DNA from 3 places in the Janthinobacterium sp. SUN137 genome. Region 1 is predicted to be linked to each of the others. Evidence: predicted binding sites of a transcription regulator. Region 1 holds the regulator's gene; each other region holds the start of a gene.

Region 1 (5,544 bases):
TACACGGGCGGCTTTGGCACGGCGCTGATGCTGAAAGACCTGGGACTGGCGCAGCAATCGGCCCTGTCGGCGAACGCGCCCACGCCCTTGGGCGGCCTGGTGCGTCAGATGTACCAGATGCATGCGCAAGCCGGTTATGCGCAGCAGGATTTCTCCAGCATCGTGCAGATGTTGCAGCCGGGCTTGAATAAACCCGCGTGAGAAATTCTGGGCAAAAAAAAGCCCGCTGGTAAAAGCGGGCTAAATCCAATTCTTGGAAGAGTTGGAGGAGACAGATGCATTATGCTGCATCGCCACATATAACTCCAATTTATCTTTGGAATATCAATTATAGATTTCCGTGATATCTCTTCCCGGTAGCCGCCTGGCGGCTACCGTTGCCGCAACTCAGACGGGTTTGCAGGCGATCTTCAGCGCCGTTACATTCCCTTCGCCCATGGTGCCTTTTTCAGTACCTGGCGCCAGCTCGCACTGCAGACCCTTCGGCTGAGCGGAGACGCTGATGGCATAGGTTTCGCCATAGGCGACAAAGCCGCCTATGGTAAAGGTCGTGGCATCCTTGAGCAGCGGTGTTAGTGTACTACCGTTAATCAGTACCAGGCCATCCACGGTCAGGCCGGAAATCGTGCCGCCCACGGTATATCTGTTTTGCGAGCAAGTAACAGCGGCGCTGATATTGATGTAATGACCAGCCGAGCCGGAACCGCCGCTGATGCCGCAAGTCATGTGGGCCGGTTGTTGCTTGACGGTGATGTCATACGCGGTGCCGTAGTCGATGCGCTTGGCAAAGGTGAAGTTTGTTTTCCCCGCAGGAACCGGCAGGGGGTCGCCGCCATTGGCCAGGATCAATCCTTCATTGTTCAAGCCTGAGATCGTGCCGCTGACCTCATACGAGGCCTTGCCGCCGCAAGCGGCCAGTCCCAGGGTCAGCAGCAGCGCGGCGAGTGGGCGCAAGCAGGATAACTTCATGTAATTCTCCAAAAAATAGGTGACGGATCGCAAGGATTACTGCGGCGTGCAGTCAAGTGTGGCCGCGGTCGTGGCGGCAGAGCCCATCGTGCCGACCGTATCGCTGGCGTCGGCACTCTTTGAACCCTGGAAGCGGCACGTCAGGCCCGTTGGCTGAGCCAGTATGGAAATACCGTACGGGGCGCCGTCAGCTACCGATTCGAATGTGTAGGCGGTGGCGCCAGCCGACAGGGTGATGCCGGTGGAGCCCATCACCAGGCGCAAGTTGCCGGCGGTCAGGCCCGTGATCGTGCCTGTCAGCGGGTAGGTGTTGGTCTTGCAGCTCACCACGGCCGTGGTCACGGAGTAGCTCGATGCCTTGCCAACGCCATTGATGATGGTGCAAACGGCGCCCTTGGGCTGTTCCGCGATGGTGATATTGTAGCGATCATCGGTCTTCACCAGCTTGGTGAAGGCAACGTTGGTCTGGCCCGCAGTAACCGGCAAGCGTTCGCCGTCATTCTGGAGAATCAGGCCATCCTTGGCCAGGTCGCTGACTGAGACTTGCAGATACAGGTTGCCGCCGCTGCCGCCGCAGGCTGCCAGTGTGACGGCGCAAGCCGCCGCCAGCATCGAGCGCAGGTACAAATTTTTCATACATTCTCCAAAACGAATTAGGTTGGGTAGCGCAACGCGGACGCTGGCGCCGCATTGGAATGGCGCCTATTTTAGTCTATCTGGCAAGCTCGATGACCTTGCCTTGTATCACCCTGTAACAATTTTTCGCCAGGAAGCGCTGGCCCGGCCCCATTTCACGGGGGCGCAGCCATGCCGGCGGCGGCGATCGGTGCGACAATAGGCGCACCCTGCGCACCGTGACGCAGCATCCCATTGTGAGTCCCATGTCTCTTGCCCCCGTAAAACCCGCCGTGCCGCCCAAGGCCATCCTGTTCGACCTCGACGATACCTTGTGGCCCATCGCGCCCGTGATTGCCGCCGCGGAAACCCTGCTGCACGATTGGCTGGCCACGCATGCGCCCAAGGTGGCGCAGCAGTTTTCCATCGAGGTGCTGCGCCAGCACCGCCTGGCCATGCTCAATGAACAACCGCATTTCCATGGCAACCTGATCGAGTTGCGCCGCGCGGGCTTGCTGGCCGCCTTCGAGGCTGCCGGCGAGGATCCCGCCCTGGTCGACGGCGCTATCCTGCAATTCCTGGCCGCGCGCAACCGCGTCCAGCCCTATGACGACGTCTTGCCGGGCCTGGCCTGGATGCGCCAGCGCATGCTGGTCGGTTCGATCTCGAATGGCAATGCGGACCTTGACATTATCGGCCTGGCGCAGCATTTCAAGGTATCGATCGCCGCCAGCGCTTTTGGCGTGGCCAAGCCCGACGCCAGCATCTTCCTGGCAGCTTGCGCCGCGCTGGACGTCGCGCCCCATGAAGCCGTGTATGTGGGCGACGACCTGTATTTCGACGTGACGGGAGCGCAGGGGGCGGGCATGCGCGCCGTCTGGATGAACCGCAAGGGCAGCGATGCGCACCTGGCCGCCGGCGTGCAGCCCGACGCCATCTGCGCCAACTTTGATGAATTGTTGCTGTGGCTGCAAGGGCAACTGGAAGATTGATCGCCGCAGGCCGGGCGAACGTGCATAATAGGCGCTGTTGATGCACGTTCGGCCGCTTTCGTTGCCGCTTGCTTAACAAAATACTTGCCTAAATAAAACACCATGCAACTCGATACACGTGCCCAAACACTGCTGAAAGCCCTGGTCGAGCGATATATCGCCGACGGCCTGCCGGTCGGTTCGCGCGCCTTGTCGAAAATTTCCGGCCTGGACCTGTCGCCGGCCACGATCCGCAACATCATGGCCGACCTGGAAGAGCTCGGTTATGTGTCCAGTCCGCATACCTCGGCCGGACGCATCCCCACGCCGCGCGGCTACCGCATCTTTGTCGACACCTTGCTGACCGTGCGGCACCTGGACGAGCACCTGGTGGAATCGCGCATGCGCCTGCAGACGCCGCAACCGCAAAAAACCATCGCCAACGCGGCGCAGATGCTGTCGTCGCTGTCGCAGTTTGCCGGCGTCGTGCTCAGTCCGCGCCGCGAATCCGTGTTCCAGCAAATCGAATTCCTGCGTCTGTCGGAAAAACGCATCCTGCTCGTCATCGTCGCCCCAGGCGGCGACGTGCAGAACCGTTTATTGCTGACGGAGGCCGACTATACGCCGGCGCAACTGGTGCAATCGGCCAATTACATCAACCAGAATTATGGCGGCCTGTCCTTCGACGCCGTGCGCGTGCGCCTGCAGGGCGAATTGCGCCAGTTGCGCGACGATATGGGCAGTTTGATGCAGGCGGCCGTGGAAGCGGGCAGCGAAGCGATGGCCGACCATAGCGACGACATGGTGATTTCCGGCGAGCGCAACTTGCTCAGCGTGAGCGATCTGTCGTCGAACATGCATTCGCTGCGCCAGATGTTCGACATGTTCGAGCAAAAAACGGGCTTGATGCAGTTGCTCGACGTGTCGAGCAAGGCGACGGGCGTGCAGATTTTTATCGGCGGCGAATCGAACCTGGTGCCGATGGATGAGATGAGCGTGGTGACGGCGCCGTATGAAGTCAACGGCAAGATCGTGGGAACGTTGGGAGTGATCGGGCCGACGCGCATGGCTTACGAGCGCGTCATCCCGATCGTCGATATCACGGCCAAGCTGCTGTCAAGCGCGCTGAGCCATCATTGATCGTACTGCCTGACGCGCCGGCCGGTCCCTTGCGGAAACGGCCGGCTTGGGTCAGGCGGTTTTGTGCGGGCAAGCCGTCTTGATGCAGTTGCCATAGATGGCCAAAGCGTGTTCGGCGATCTTGAAGCCGCGCTCTTCGGCCACTTTTTGCTGGCGCACTTCGATGTCTTCGTCGAAGAATTCTTCGACCCGGCCACAGTCGAGGCACACCAGATGGTCGTGGTGGGAGCCTTCGTTGAGCTCGAAAATCGCCTTGCCGGTTTCAAAATGGTTGCGATTGAGCAAGCCGGCCTGTTCGAATTGCGTGAGGACGCGGTAGACAGTTGCTAAACCGACATCCATATTGTCGGCCAGCAGAATCTTGTAGACGTCTTCCGCGGTCAGGTGGCGTACCGGGCTACTCTGGAAGATATCGAGTATCTTCAGCCGTGGCAGGGTGGCTTTCAGGCCGCTTGCCTTGAGATCACTAGGATTGTTACTCATGTTTGTTGCTCGTATGTGGGTCAGGTGCTTTATCATATAGCGTTTTGTCGGGGAGTGCCAAAATATGCTTTTTTTTGGCGGGCCGGTCACTCCTGGCGTTTTGTTCATCCAATTGAGGTCATTTATGCGCGTAACACCGGCTGTATTGCCATCTCTCTGGCACCGTATTCCATTTCGAGCACCAGTCTTGGCAGGCATGGTCTGTGTCGCGCTGGCCATGTCCGGCTGCGCCAACCGTGGCATCCTGGGCGAAAAGCCGGCAGCTGCTCAAAAAGAAGGCAAGGAACTGGTTCCCGAACAGGGCGCACAAACGACCACCATTACGCCGCTGCAAAAATTCATGTGGTTTTTCTCGCCCTACCGTCCTGACATTCAACAAGGCAACTTTGTCTCCGAAGAGATGCTGGCCCAGTTGAAAGTGGGCATGACGCGCGATCAGGTGCGTTTCGTCCTCGGCACCTCGCTGCTGACCGATATCTTCCATGCCGACCGCTGGGATTATCCATTCCGCCTGGCACGGGGCAGTGGCGAAACCACCAGCAGCCGCGTGGTCGTGTACTTCGGCAAGGATGGCAAGGTTGAACGTTTCGAAGGCGGTAACTTGCCGACGGAGAAAGAATACATCGACCGCATCGCCGGTCCGTCGCCGTTCGCCAAGGTCGCCAAGGCCGACGCGCCAGCCGCCGCCGTGCCGTCGCCCGTGGCGCCGAGCGCCGTGCCTGTGCCGGCCGATGCCGCCCCTGCCATTCCTGTGAGCAAGCCGGAAGTGACGCCTGCCGCCGAGCCTGCACCTGCACCTGCTGCCGAACCCACCAAATAAGTTGCTGTAAGAGAATAAAATGACTGAACTGAAAATTGCCATCGCTGGCGCCAGCGGCCGCATGGGCCATATCCTGATCGAAGCGGTCAGCAATGCGCCCGACGCCGTGCTGGCCGGCGCGCTCGACCGTGCCGGTTCGCCGTCGATCGGACAGGATGCGGCCGCCTTCCTCGGCAAGCCGGCCGGCGTGCTGACGGAGTCCGACCTGGCGAAGGGCCTGGCGAACGCCGACTTCCTGATCGATTTCACGCGCCCTGAAGGCACTTTGCAGCACCTGGCATATTGCGCCGAGCACGGCATCAAGATGATCATCGGCACCACCGGTTTCGATGACGCTGGCAAGGCCGCCATTGCCGCCGCCGCCGAAAAGACGGCCATCATGTTCGCGCCGAACATGAGCGTGGGCGTGAATGTCACCATGAAACTGCTGGAACTGGCTGCGAAAAGCCTGTCCGAAGGCTACGACATTGAAATTATCGAAGCCCATCACCGCTTCAAGGTCGATGCGCCATCGGGCACGGCCCTGCAAATGGGTGAAGTGGTGGC
Region 2 (5,544 bases), on a different contig from region 1:
GCCTGCCGCGTGCGCCCAGCGGACCTGGGCGTGCCGCACAACCTGGCGGGCACGCCATGCGGCGCGATCTTTGCCGAACTGGTGCGCATGAACGATGGCGAGCGGCATGCCTTGCCGAAACAGGTGCTGGCGCGCGCGCTGGGCCAGGTGGATATGGAGAGCCTGCAGCGGCGGGCGCTGCACCTTGCCGGTGACCGGGTGCCCGGCAGCGCCGCCCAGCTGAACGATGCGATTTTTGAGCTGCCCCTGTTCGCCATGGCGGACTTGCTGGGCTTTGCGCCAGCGCAAGGGCCGGCGCTGGCCGCCTGGACGCGCGCTTTTGTCGCCTGCCTGTCGCCGCTGAGCAATGCCGAGCAACTGGCCGGTGCGCAAGTGGCGGCCGATGCTCTGCTGCAAAGTTTTGGCCGTCTGCTGCGCGAGGGCGACGTGAGGCCCGGCAGCATGCTGGCCGCCATCGTGGCCGAGGCGGATGCCTTGGGTTGGCAAGCGTCGGGCGGCGTGCTGGCCAACCTCGTCGGCTTGCTGTCGCAGACGTGCGACGCCACGGCCGGCTTGCTGGGCAATGCCATCGTGGCCTTGCGCGCGCAGCCGGAGTTGTCCACGCAATTGAGTGCCGCGCCCGAGCTGTGGCCGGCCATGCTGCGCGAAGTCAGCCTGCGCGATCCCGCCATCCACAACACGCGCCGCTACACGGCGGATGCCGTGGAATGCGCTGGCGTGCGCGTGCCGGCCGGGCAGATGATCCTCGTCGTGCTGGCCAGCGCCGGCCAGGCGGAGTCGGGCTTCGGCCATGGCCGCCACGCCTGTCCGGGCCAGGCCATCGCGCTCGCCATCGCCACGGCTTGCCTGCAGGCGTGGGCCGGGGCATGGGAAAGCTTGCCGCTGGCGTGGCGTTATCTGCCGTCGCTGAACGCCCGCATCCCCGTTTTTGTGCAAGGAGCAAACGCATGATTGCCGTGATTTTCGAGGTGTGGCCCAGCGCCGCAGGACGCCAACAGTACCTGGACCTGGCGGCGTCCCTGCGGCCCCTGCTCGATGAGGTGGACGGTTTCATTTCCATCGAGCGCTTCAGCAGCCTGAGCGAGCCAGGCAAACTGCTGTCGCTGTCGTTCTTTCGCGACGAGGCGGCGCTGGCGCAGTGGCGGCAGCTGGAAGCGCACCGCGCGGCGCAATCGGCCGGCCGGCACGGCGTGTTCGACGATTACCGGCTGCGCATCGCCGCCGTCGTGCGCGATTACGGCATGCTGGAGCGGCAGCAGGCGCCCGCCGACAGCCAGCGGCGCCACGATGCCTAGCCATTAGCGGGGCAGCGCGCCCTGGGTGATTTTCACCTTGACCCGGTAGGTGGGCTCGGCCGCATTCAGGGCCGGCGGCGTGGCCGGGTCGACGTCGAGCAAGGTGAACGTCAGGTGGTTGACGGTGACGGAACTGGCGGCGCCGGGCATGGACTCGGACAGGACGATGTCGGTCGTGCCCGCGCTGTTGAGCAAACTGAAACTGTAGCTGACGTAACCTTTCCACACGCACACGGCGCCCTTGCGGCAGCGGCTGTCGTTGACGCGTTCGAGTTTCAGGGTATCGGTGGCCGTGATGGCCACCTGTTCGCCCGGCGAAAGCACGTGGGTGACGCTGCGCGGCGTGTTTTCCGCGTCGCCGGCGCTGCCGGCCGCGCCGCAGCCCGCCAGCATGGCCAGGCAGGCGAAGAACAGGGGAAGCAGCACGGTGCGATAAGAGCGGTTCAGAGTAGACATGTTTTTCCTTTCAGGTGGAGCGTCCCCGGCGTGCTTGTTCACGCGTGGGATAAAATGATAGTAACAAAATGATATTTTTCCGGCGCACTATTGGCGTGCTGCCGATGAATTGAGGCGCGAGCCACGCGGCGCGCCGATTACTGCGTAGAATGGCTGTTTTGAAAATCAGGAAACAACCATGAAAAAAACCGACCTGGCCAAAAGCGATGCCAAGAAACTGATGGGAAAGATGAATGTTCCCGGCGCCGGTGCATTCGGTAAGGAAGCGGTGGTCGTCGACCGCCGCGAACAGCGCAAGCGCGACCAGGCCCTGGGCCTGGTGCCATTCGCCGTCAAGCTGAACAGCGATCTGGTCTTGCAATTGCAGACCCTGGCCAAGGAGCGCGGCGCGGATCTGAATGAAGTCGTTGCTGAATTGATCAGCAAGGGCCTGGCTGCAGCTTAACTGGCTGCCATGTTTATCTGTTGATAAACATCAAGTTGTAAAACTAAAAGGCGCCTTGCGGCGCCTTTTACATTGCGGCATTGCTTGCGATTACACGTAGGCCGCCAGCGCGCCCTTCATTTTTTTCAGCGCTGCCACTTCGATCTGGCGGATGCGCTCGGCCGATACGCCGAACTCTTCCGCCAGCGCGTGCAGGGTGGCGCCGGAACCGTCGTCGTTGGCCAGCCAGCGCGCTTCGATGATGCGGCGCGAACGGGCGTCCAGCTTGGACAGGGCCGTTTCCAGGCCTTCCGATTGCAGGCGCGTCACTTGTTCCGCTTCCAGCACCTTGGTCGGCTCGCTTTGCTCCGACGACAGGTAGGCGATCGGCGAAAACTTGTCGTCTTCATCGTCGGTCGGCGATTCCAGCGCGATGTCGCGGCCGCTCAAACGCGTTTCCATCTCGATCACTTCTTCGCGTTTCACGTCGAGCAGCTTGGCCAGCGCATCGATCTGCTTCGGCGTCATCGCATCCAGGCCCGTCTTGTGGCTGCGCAGGTTGAAGAACAGCTTGCGCTGCGCCTTCGTCGTCGCGACCTTGACCAGGCGCCAGTTTTTCAGGATGTACTCATGCATCTCGGCTTTCACCCAGTGCATGGCGTACGAGACCAGGCGCACGCCCTGGTCCGGATCGAAACGTTTCACGGCTTTCATCAAGCCGATATTGCCTTCCTGAATCAGGTCGGCGTGCGGCAAGCCATAGCCCAGGTAGCCGCGGGCAATCGAGACCACCAGGCGCAGGTGCGACAGCACCAGTTCTTGCGCGGCGGCCAGGTCATTTTTTTCGCGCAGGCGTGTCGCCAGCGAAATTTCTTCGTCGTGGGTCAACATGGGCAGGCGGTTCACGGCCGAAATATAGGCGTCGATATTGCCCAGATTGCCAGTGAACCCGAGGCCCAGCGCATTACTTTTGGTCGGAACCAATGCGGACGTTGCGGACATCATAGTCATGTTTTCTCCCTCGTAGTCTTGCTTTGTTCCAGTTGGCCACGTCACGCGACGTGGCAGCTTGTATCGTCGTTTTTGCGTATTCGGTCTTGCACTTTGCAGATCGCGGCACCATCTTGATCTGGCGTCCATGGCGGTTCTGCTGTTGGTATGTCCCTATATTAGCACTCTCTGCTTGAGAGTGCCAATCAGCACATTTAATCGATCTGATAGCCTAAATGCTATGGCGAATGAATGCCTGATAAATATGTCTGAATAGCGATCTGAACAGTGCTGCAGGCCGCTTCACGACAACGTAGCCAGTCTACGGCCTCTGGCTGAAGCGAACCTTAAGAATACTTGCTTAATATCAAGATAACAGCAGTATGGGGAGGGTGCATGGCGGCACCGGAGGCGCCGCCATGGGAAAGAAGATCAGTTCAGGCGCGCCAGGTGGCGCTGCACGCACAGGAAGGCGCCGATCAGGCCCAGGCCGGCGCTGACGGCCAGCAAGCCGGCCATCGGCAGCGGCGCCAGCGGCACCAGCTGGAATTCGGACGCATACAGGCGGGCAAACTCGGCAATCGCCGTGTTCAGCGGCTGCAAGGCCAGCGCCACGGCGCCCAGGGCCAGCGCGCCGGCGCACAAGCCCAGCAGCGCGCCCGTGTAATAGAAGGGGCGGTGGATGAAGGTGTCCGTCGCGCCGATCAATTTCGAGATGCTGATTTCATCGCGCTGCTGCATCACTTGCAGGCGGATGGTGTTGAAGACGACGGCGATCACGGCCACGCCCAGGGTAATGGCCAGCAGCAGCAACACCAGGCGCAGCACGCCCAGCAGGGCGGCCAGGCGCTTGACCCAGGCCGAATCGACTTGCGCCGATTCCACGCCGGGCAAGTGGCGCAGCTGTTCCGCCACGGCATCGACATCCTGCGCTTCGCTGGCGCTGCTGAAGGCATCGAGTTTCAGCACATAGCTGTCGGGCAGGGGATTGTCGCCCAGGGTGCTCAGCACATCGGCCAGGCCGTTCTTGTTTTTCAGCGAGTCCAGCGCCTGTTCGCGCGGGATGAAGACGATCTTCGCCTTTTGCTCGCCGACAATCTTGCGCATGGCGCCGGCCAGGCCCACGGCTTGTTCGCGCGGCGTGTCGATCTTCAGGAAGACGCTGATTTCCGGGTCGACCGACATCTGTTCCGACATGGGGCGGACATTGTCGAGCATGGTCAAGCCGGCGAACGGCAGCGACAGGGCGATGGCGACGACGAGCACGTTCAATAGGAAGCCGCCCGGCGACTTGCGCAAGTGGATCAGCGCCGAACCGAGGGCGAAGCGATGTTGACGGAACCAGCCTCTCATGCCTGTTCTCCCGCGTCATCCCCGGCGCCGGGGGCGAAATCGGGGTCGGGCGGCGCGAACACGGGCGCTTGCGTAGCCTTGTCGATGGCCACCAGTTGGCCGTTTTTCAGGTGGATCACGCGGGCGGCGGCGTCGAGCATCTGTTCGTCATGGCTGGAAATGAGGCAAGTCACGCCCACGGAGTGGAACGCTTTCAGGGCGTCGAGCACCTTGTTGGCGCTGGCGCGGTCCAGGTTGGCCGTCGGTTCGTCGGCCAGGATGATCTGCGGCCGGTTGACGATGGCGCGCGCGATTGACACGCGCTGCTGCTCGCCGCCCGACAGCGACAGGGGGCGCGCCATGGCGCGGTCCAGCAAGCCGACTTTATCGAGCGCGGCGCGCGCGCGCTGTTCGGCGGCCGTCTTGTGGGCGCCGACGACGAGCAGCGGCAGCATGACGTTGGCCAGGATGGAGCGGTCGTTGAGCAATTTTTGCTGCTGGAAGATCAGGCCCATGTTGCGGCGCAAAAATGGCACGCCGGCCGGCTTGATCTTCGCCATGTCCTGGCCATTGACGATCAGCTTGCCCGACGTGGGGCGTTCCATGGCGGCGATCATTTTCAGCAAGGTGGATTTGCCGGCGCCGGACGGGCCCGCTAAAAACACCAGCTCGCCTTTGGCAATATTGAGGGAAATGTCGCTGAGCGCCACGGCGTCGGCGGAGTATTGCTTGGAGACGTGCTGAAATTCAATCATGTATAGGCTTATCCTAGCAGCGCTTCGACAAATTCGGCAGCCACGAAAGGCTGCAAGTCTTCAATTTTCTCACCGATGCCGATGAAATACACGGGCACGGGACGCACGCGGGCAATCGCCGCCAGCACGCCGCCCTTGGCGGTACCGTCCAGCTTGGTAATCACCAGGCCGCTCAGTTGCAGGGCATCGTCGAAGGCCTTCACTTGCGTGAGGGCATTCTGGCCCGTGTTGCCGTCGATCACAAGCAGAGTTTCATGCGGCGCGCCATCCATGCCCTTGCCGATCACGCGCT
Region 3 (5,544 bases), 730 kb from region 1:
CCGATGGCGCGGGCGCCCTGGCGGTGGCGCACAAGATGCAGGAAGCGATCGCCGCGGCCGCCATCGCCCACGCGCCGTCGCGCGGCGGCCTGGTCACGGCCAGCATCGGCCTGGCCTTGAGTGACGCAGGACAAACGCCGGAAGCATTGCTGGCCGCCGCCGACCAGGCCCTGTACCGGGCCAAGCAGAATGGCCGCAACCGGGTCGAAGTCTAGGCTTTCAGCTTGCCGGTAATGACTTTCCATTGCGCCGGCGTCACGGGCGTGATCGACAGGCGACTGCCCTTCTTCAGCAGCAGCATGTCTTCCAGCTCCGGCATCTGGCGCATCTCGGACAGGGGCAGCAGCGCCGTCTTCTTCAGGCCGCGCACGTCGACGCTGATCCAGCGCGGCTGTTCAGGCGTCGCCTTGGCATCGAAATATTTGCCGCCCGCTTCAAACTGGCTGTGATCGGGATACGCGCCGCTGGCCACTTCAGCCACGCCCGCCACGCCCGGCTGCGGGCAGCTGGAATGGTAGAACAACACGCCATCGCCCGGCTGCATGCCATCGCGCATGAAGTTGCGCGCCTGGTAGTTGCGCACGCCAAACCACGGCATGGTGTGCTGCGGCGCGGCCATCAGGTCGTCGATGCTCACTTCATCGGGTTCGGATTTCATCAGCCAGTATTGTTTCATGTTCACTCCCTATCAAAAGCAACAGGCGTAAAAAAACGGCTGAGCATGATGCTGCAACCGTTTTCTTGGTACTGCAAATTGGGCCCCGCCTGTGCCGCTATGCCGGCATCCCGAACCAAACGGTTCAAGGTGGTCACGTTAGTTCAATTTCGGGTTCGTCGAACGAGCGACGCTCACTCCCATCAAACAAAATTCGCAACCGATGCGCATAAATGGTTCAAGGAATATATGGCAATCGCGAACACCGCAGGGTAGACCCAAGTTTACTCCTTTGATCGCGCATCGCAAAGACAAATCGTCGCGTACGCGCTTAAAAAAGGTTTTCCTGGGGCGTCAGAGCACTATCCAATACTGTGTGCATGGCCGAGATTTTCTGCTTCACTTCCAGTATCGTCAATTCCGACAGCGGACCTTGCGGCGACTTCACGGACAGGAATTCCGCAGCCACGCCCAAGGCGGCCAGCACGGCGATGCGGTCGTTGCCCTTGACCTTGCCCGCGTCGCGGATGGCTTTCATTTTGCTATCGAGATAGATCGCCGCTTCGCGCAGCGCGCGCTCTTCGCCGTCGCGGCACACCATGCTGTAGGACTGGCCCATGATATTGACATCGACACGCGGCATTACGCTTCCTTCTCGTTCTCGGCAATATAGGCGCCCGCTTCCGAAGCGGCTTGCTCCAGGCCAGCTTGCACCAGTTCGGGAATTTTTTCCAGCAACGCTTCCACCCGCTCCTGCGCCTCGCGCATGCGTTGCACGTACAGGGCGTTGTCGGCGGCCAGCGCGGCATTGTCCTTGCGCAATTGCGCGTTTTCACGGCGCAGCGCATGGGTCATTTCGGCCAGCAGGCCTATTTTGTCGGATAATTCGTTGAATTCGGAAATCATCCCGCCACTATAGGGCGGACGCTCCATGGGCGTCAATCGAATCACGCCGCTGTCACACATATTTACATCAATGCAGGGCAGTTGGCGGACAATACACGCTTTTTCCGGCGCTTTTCGCCATCTGCACGCATCCGCCAGCGCCGCGATGGCAGCGTTTTACTCGTCGACGTAATCGGGTTCGATATCCAGTCCGCCATAGCGGTTTTCGCAAGAGCGGCGCGTCAGCGTCTGTTGTCCACTCTTGCCGTCAAGCACCATCGTCAAGTCGCGGCAAGTACTGCGGTAGCTGCCAGGTTTGGCGTCCGTCCCCGAAGGCGTCAGGCGCACTGCCAGCGGCACCGCATTGCCCAGGCCCTTGTTGCTCCACTGGCGCGTCTTGCCATCCTCTTCATCCTTCAAGGTGCGCACGGCGGCCGTCAGCAAGGCTTGTTTTTCCTTGGCATTCAGCTTGGCGATGGTCACGTCGGACAGGAATGGCGGATACACGACGGGCGCCGGATCCTTGCCCTGCACATCCCAGCGGCCGCTGTTTTGCGAACAGGTGCGGCGGCTCAGGTCCTGCGACTTGTCGCCTGCCGTGACGACGAATTTCAGGTCGCGGCAGACGTGCGCCTTCAGGCTGTGCTCCGTCATGCCGGAGTTGCTGAAGTTATACGTGACTTTCACCAGCACGCCGCGGTCGCCGCCGTTATCCCACACATGGGCTTCCTGGTCGTCGTCGTCCTTGTTCAAGTCGTTGAACAAGTCATTGAGCAGCATGTCCTTTTCCAGCGGGGTCAAAGCCGCCACGGTGATTTCATCGACGATGGTGGGCGTTTGTGCGGCGGCATTGCCCAGGCAGGCGAGGCCGATGACGGTAGCGCCCAGCAGGCGCAGGGCGGGACGGGAAAGCGGGAATGGCATGGTGTTCTTTCTGGCGCGAGCGGTGATATGTGGCGATATTGATATGCAATTGCAATCATCTTATCAAATTTCATAGTCAAACTCTGTTTCCTGTGCGTACAGGAACACCCCCTCTCCGAACGACATGCTAGAGTCGCGCCTGTTGCTGACGCCCGGGAACGAGGCTTGTGCTGGCGCAAACCCTGTGTAGATGCAGGCTCTGCTCAGCATCTATCTATATGTTCCCCTTGAATAAGCCCCCTACCGTCCCTATAATTAGCACTCGTTAGTAGAGAGTGCTAACAAACTCTTTCGTAGCAATCCTCAGGACATGATGGTGTATGCCGGACAACAGCAGGGAACGCTACGCGGCGGGCGACGCCGCGATGCCACCACTGCCCAGCGCCGGCACGCACTCGATGCCATGGGGTTTGCTTGACCGTTGCGGGCTGCTTTCAACGGCGGTCACTGAAAGCAGGCCTGGCGCTGCGCCAGGCATGTATTCATTTAGCAACACTTATCCATTGAACTTTAAGGAGTTTTGTATGAATCTGCGCCCATTGAACGATCGCGTCATCGTCAAACGCCTCGACCAGGAAACCAAAACTGCGTCCGGCCTCATCATTCCTGATGCAGCTGCTGAAAAACCGGATCAAGGCGAAGTCCTTGCCGTAGGCAATGGCAAGATTCTCGACGACGGCAAAGTCCGTCCTCTGGATGTCAAAGTGGGCGACCGCGTCCTGTTCGGCAAGTACGCCGGCCAAACCGTCAAAGTTGACGGCGATGAGCTGCTGGTCATGCGCGAAGAAGACATCATGGCGATCGTCGTCAAGTAATTGTTTCCACGTTGTAGACAGATACATCCCGAAACTCAGGAGAATTGAACATGGCAGCTAAAGAAGTAGTATTCGGCGACGCAGCGCGCGCCAAGATGGTCGAAGGCGTCAACATCCTCGCCAACGCAGTCAAAGTAACGCTGGGCCCGAAAGGCCGCAACGTGGTCCTGGAGCGCTCGTTCGGCGCCCCTACCGTCACCAAGGATGGTGTGTCGGTAGCGAAAGAAGTTGAACTCAAAGACAAGCTCATGAACATGGGCGCGCAAATGGTCAAGGAAGTTGCTTCCCGCACCAGCGACAACGCCGGCGACGGCACCACCACCGCGACCGTGCTGGCACAAGCCATCGTGCGCGAAGGCATGAAGTTCGTTGCCGCCGGCATGAACCCGATGGACCTGAAGCGCGGTATCGACAAGGCTGTTGCAGCCACCGTCGAAGAACTGGCGAAAATCGCCCGTCCTTGCACTACGACCAAGGAAATCGCCCAAGTTGGCGCGATCTCGGCCAACTCGGACTACTCGATCGGCGAGCGTATCGCTGAAGCGATGGAAAAAGTCGGCAAAGAAGGCGTCATCACCGTAGAAGACGGCAAGTCGCTGAACGACGAGCTGGACATCGTTGAAGGCATGCAGTTCGACCGCGGCTACCTGTCGCCATACTTCATCAACAACCCAGAGAAACAAGTTGCCGTACTGGACAGCCCATTCGTCCTGCTGTGCGACAAGAAAATCTCGAACATCCGTGACCTGCTGCCGGTACTGGAACAAGTCGCAAAAGCTGGCCGTCCACTGCTGATCATCGCGGAAGACATCGAAGGCGAAGCGCTGGCGACCCTGGTTGTGAACAACATCCGCGGCATCCTGAAAACTTGCGCAGTGAAAGCCCCTGGCTTCGGCGACCGCCGCAAAGCCATGCTGGAAGACATCGCTGTCCTGACCGGCGGCCAAGTGATCGCTGAAGAAGTCGGCCTGACCCTGGAAAAAGTGACCCTGGCCGAACTGGGCCAGGCGAAACGCATCGAAGTGGGCAAGGAAAACACCATCGTTATCGATGGCGCCGGCGAAGCTGCCTCGATCGAAGCACGCGTGAAACAAGTACGCGTACAGATCGAAGAAGCGACCTCGGACTACGACCGTGAAAAACTGCAAGAGCGCGTCGCCAAACTGGCTGGCGGCGTTGCCGTGATCAAGGTTGGCGCAGCCACCGAAGTCGAAATGAAAGAGAAAAAAGCCCGCGTTGAAGATGCACTGCACGCAACCCGCGCTGCCGTGGAAGAAGGCATCGTGCCTGGCGGTGGCGTAGCCCTGCTGCGCGCACGCGCCAACATCACGGTCAAGGGCGACAATCCTGATCAAGACGCTGGTATCAAGATCGTCCTGCGCGCAATGGAAGAGCCACTGCGCATGATCGTGCAAAACGCTGGCGAAGAAGCTTCGGTCGTCGTGGCAGCCGTACTGGCTGGCTCGGGCAACTACGGCTACAACGCTGCCAACGGCACGTATGGCGACATGGTTGAAATGGGCGTCCTGGACCCAGCCAAAGTGACCCGTTCGGCGCTGCAAAACGCCGCTTCGATCGCTTCGCTGATGCTGACGACCGACTGCATGGTCTGCGAAATCGCTGACGACAAAGCAGGCGGCGGCATGGGCGGCGGCATGGGTGGTATGGGCGGCATGGGCGGCATGGACGGCATGATGTAATGTCCGGCGGCCAGTCGCGCAGGCGACGGCGCGACTGGCCGCATACGCAGGGACAGGGCTGGCAGACCAAAAGCTGCCAGCGCCTCCCGGCGGCCCCGAAAGCCACCTTCTACGGAAGGTGGCTTTTTTTCGCCTGGCGCACCCTCAGTTCTGGCCGAGGCTCTCCGGATACACGATGGACGATGCATAATCAATGCGATTCTCCGTATCATCGGGCGGCAGACTGTTCGCGGCATATTTGATACCGGCAGCCAGCAAAGTCATGCTATGCCGCCCGAATGCCCCGACATCAACGTCGGGAAAAGTCATGCGGATGTCGCGCCGGTGATCACGCGTTTGATTGAATTTGGTCGATACCTTGCGGACAAACGACAGCGCCTCGCCATCAAGATACACACGGTAGATATTCGGATCCGTCGTCACCACGCACCCGCGCCAATGCAAGAAGAACCAGCCGGTTGCCGGGCTGGGATCAAAGGCAATCGTTGCGCGCACATCGCACGCCTTGCTGCTATACGCCAGATGTTGCGCCAAGCCCCCTCCCAGCGAGTGGCCGACCAGGTCG

What was found. Region 1 encodes HrcA, which represses chaperone genes, less so after heat shock. Its sites were predicted from a motif close to TTAGCACTCNNNNNNNNNGAGTGCTAA; they were not measured.
Region 2: a site for HrcA is predicted at 3,345-3,371, ahead of rpoH (RNA polymerase sigma factor RpoH). Genes of this name have one in related genera too.
Region 3: a site for HrcA is predicted at 2,720-2,746, ahead of groES (co-chaperone GroES). Genes of this name have one in related genera too.

What each region holds. Positions count from the first base shown of each region.
Region 1 is NZ_JAPWHZ010000001.1:1,644,307-1,649,850, reverse strand. It holds gene mmsB (3-hydroxyisobutyrate dehydrogenase) at 1-201, shown strand, start outside; gene O3298_RS07515 (hypothetical protein) at 388-969, opposite strand; gene O3298_RS07510 (hypothetical protein) at 1,006-1,605, opposite strand; gene O3298_RS07505 (HAD family hydrolase) at 1,851-2,576, shown strand; gene hrcA (heat-inducible transcriptional repressor HrcA) at 2,679-3,695, shown strand; gene fur (ferric iron uptake transcriptional regulator) at 3,747-4,178, opposite strand; gene O3298_RS07490 (outer membrane protein assembly factor BamE) at 4,375-4,998, shown strand; gene dapB (4-hydroxy-tetrahydrodipicolinate reductase) at 5,018-5,544, shown strand, end outside.
Region 2 is NZ_JAPWHZ010000006.1:65,375-70,918, reverse strand. It holds gene O3298_RS26915 (cytochrome P450) at 1-951, shown strand, start outside; gene O3298_RS26910 (antibiotic biosynthesis monooxygenase) at 948-1,295, shown strand; gene O3298_RS26905 (hypothetical protein) at 1,299-1,751, opposite strand; gene O3298_RS26900 (hypothetical protein) at 1,930-2,196, shown strand; gene rpoH (RNA polymerase sigma factor RpoH) at 2,287-3,180, opposite strand; gene ftsX (permease-like cell division protein FtsX) at 3,598-4,518, opposite strand; gene O3298_RS26885 (cell division ATP-binding protein FtsE) at 4,515-5,252, opposite strand; gene ftsY (signal recognition particle-docking protein FtsY) at 5,261-5,544, opposite strand, start outside.
Region 3 is NZ_JAPWHZ010000001.1:913,010-918,553, forward strand. It holds gene O3298_RS04220 (diguanylate cyclase) at 1-215, shown strand, start outside; gene O3298_RS04225 (EVE domain-containing protein) at 212-676, opposite strand; RNA gene ssrS (6S RNA) at 755-932, opposite strand; gene O3298_RS04235 (cell division protein ZapA) at 987-1,298, opposite strand; gene O3298_RS04240 (DUF904 domain-containing protein) at 1,298-1,588, opposite strand; gene O3298_RS04245 (hypothetical protein) at 1,718-2,464, opposite strand; gene groES (co-chaperone GroES) at 2,989-3,279, shown strand; gene groL (chaperonin GroEL) at 3,330-4,979, shown strand; gene O3298_RS04260 (hypothetical protein) at 5,124-5,544, opposite strand, start outside.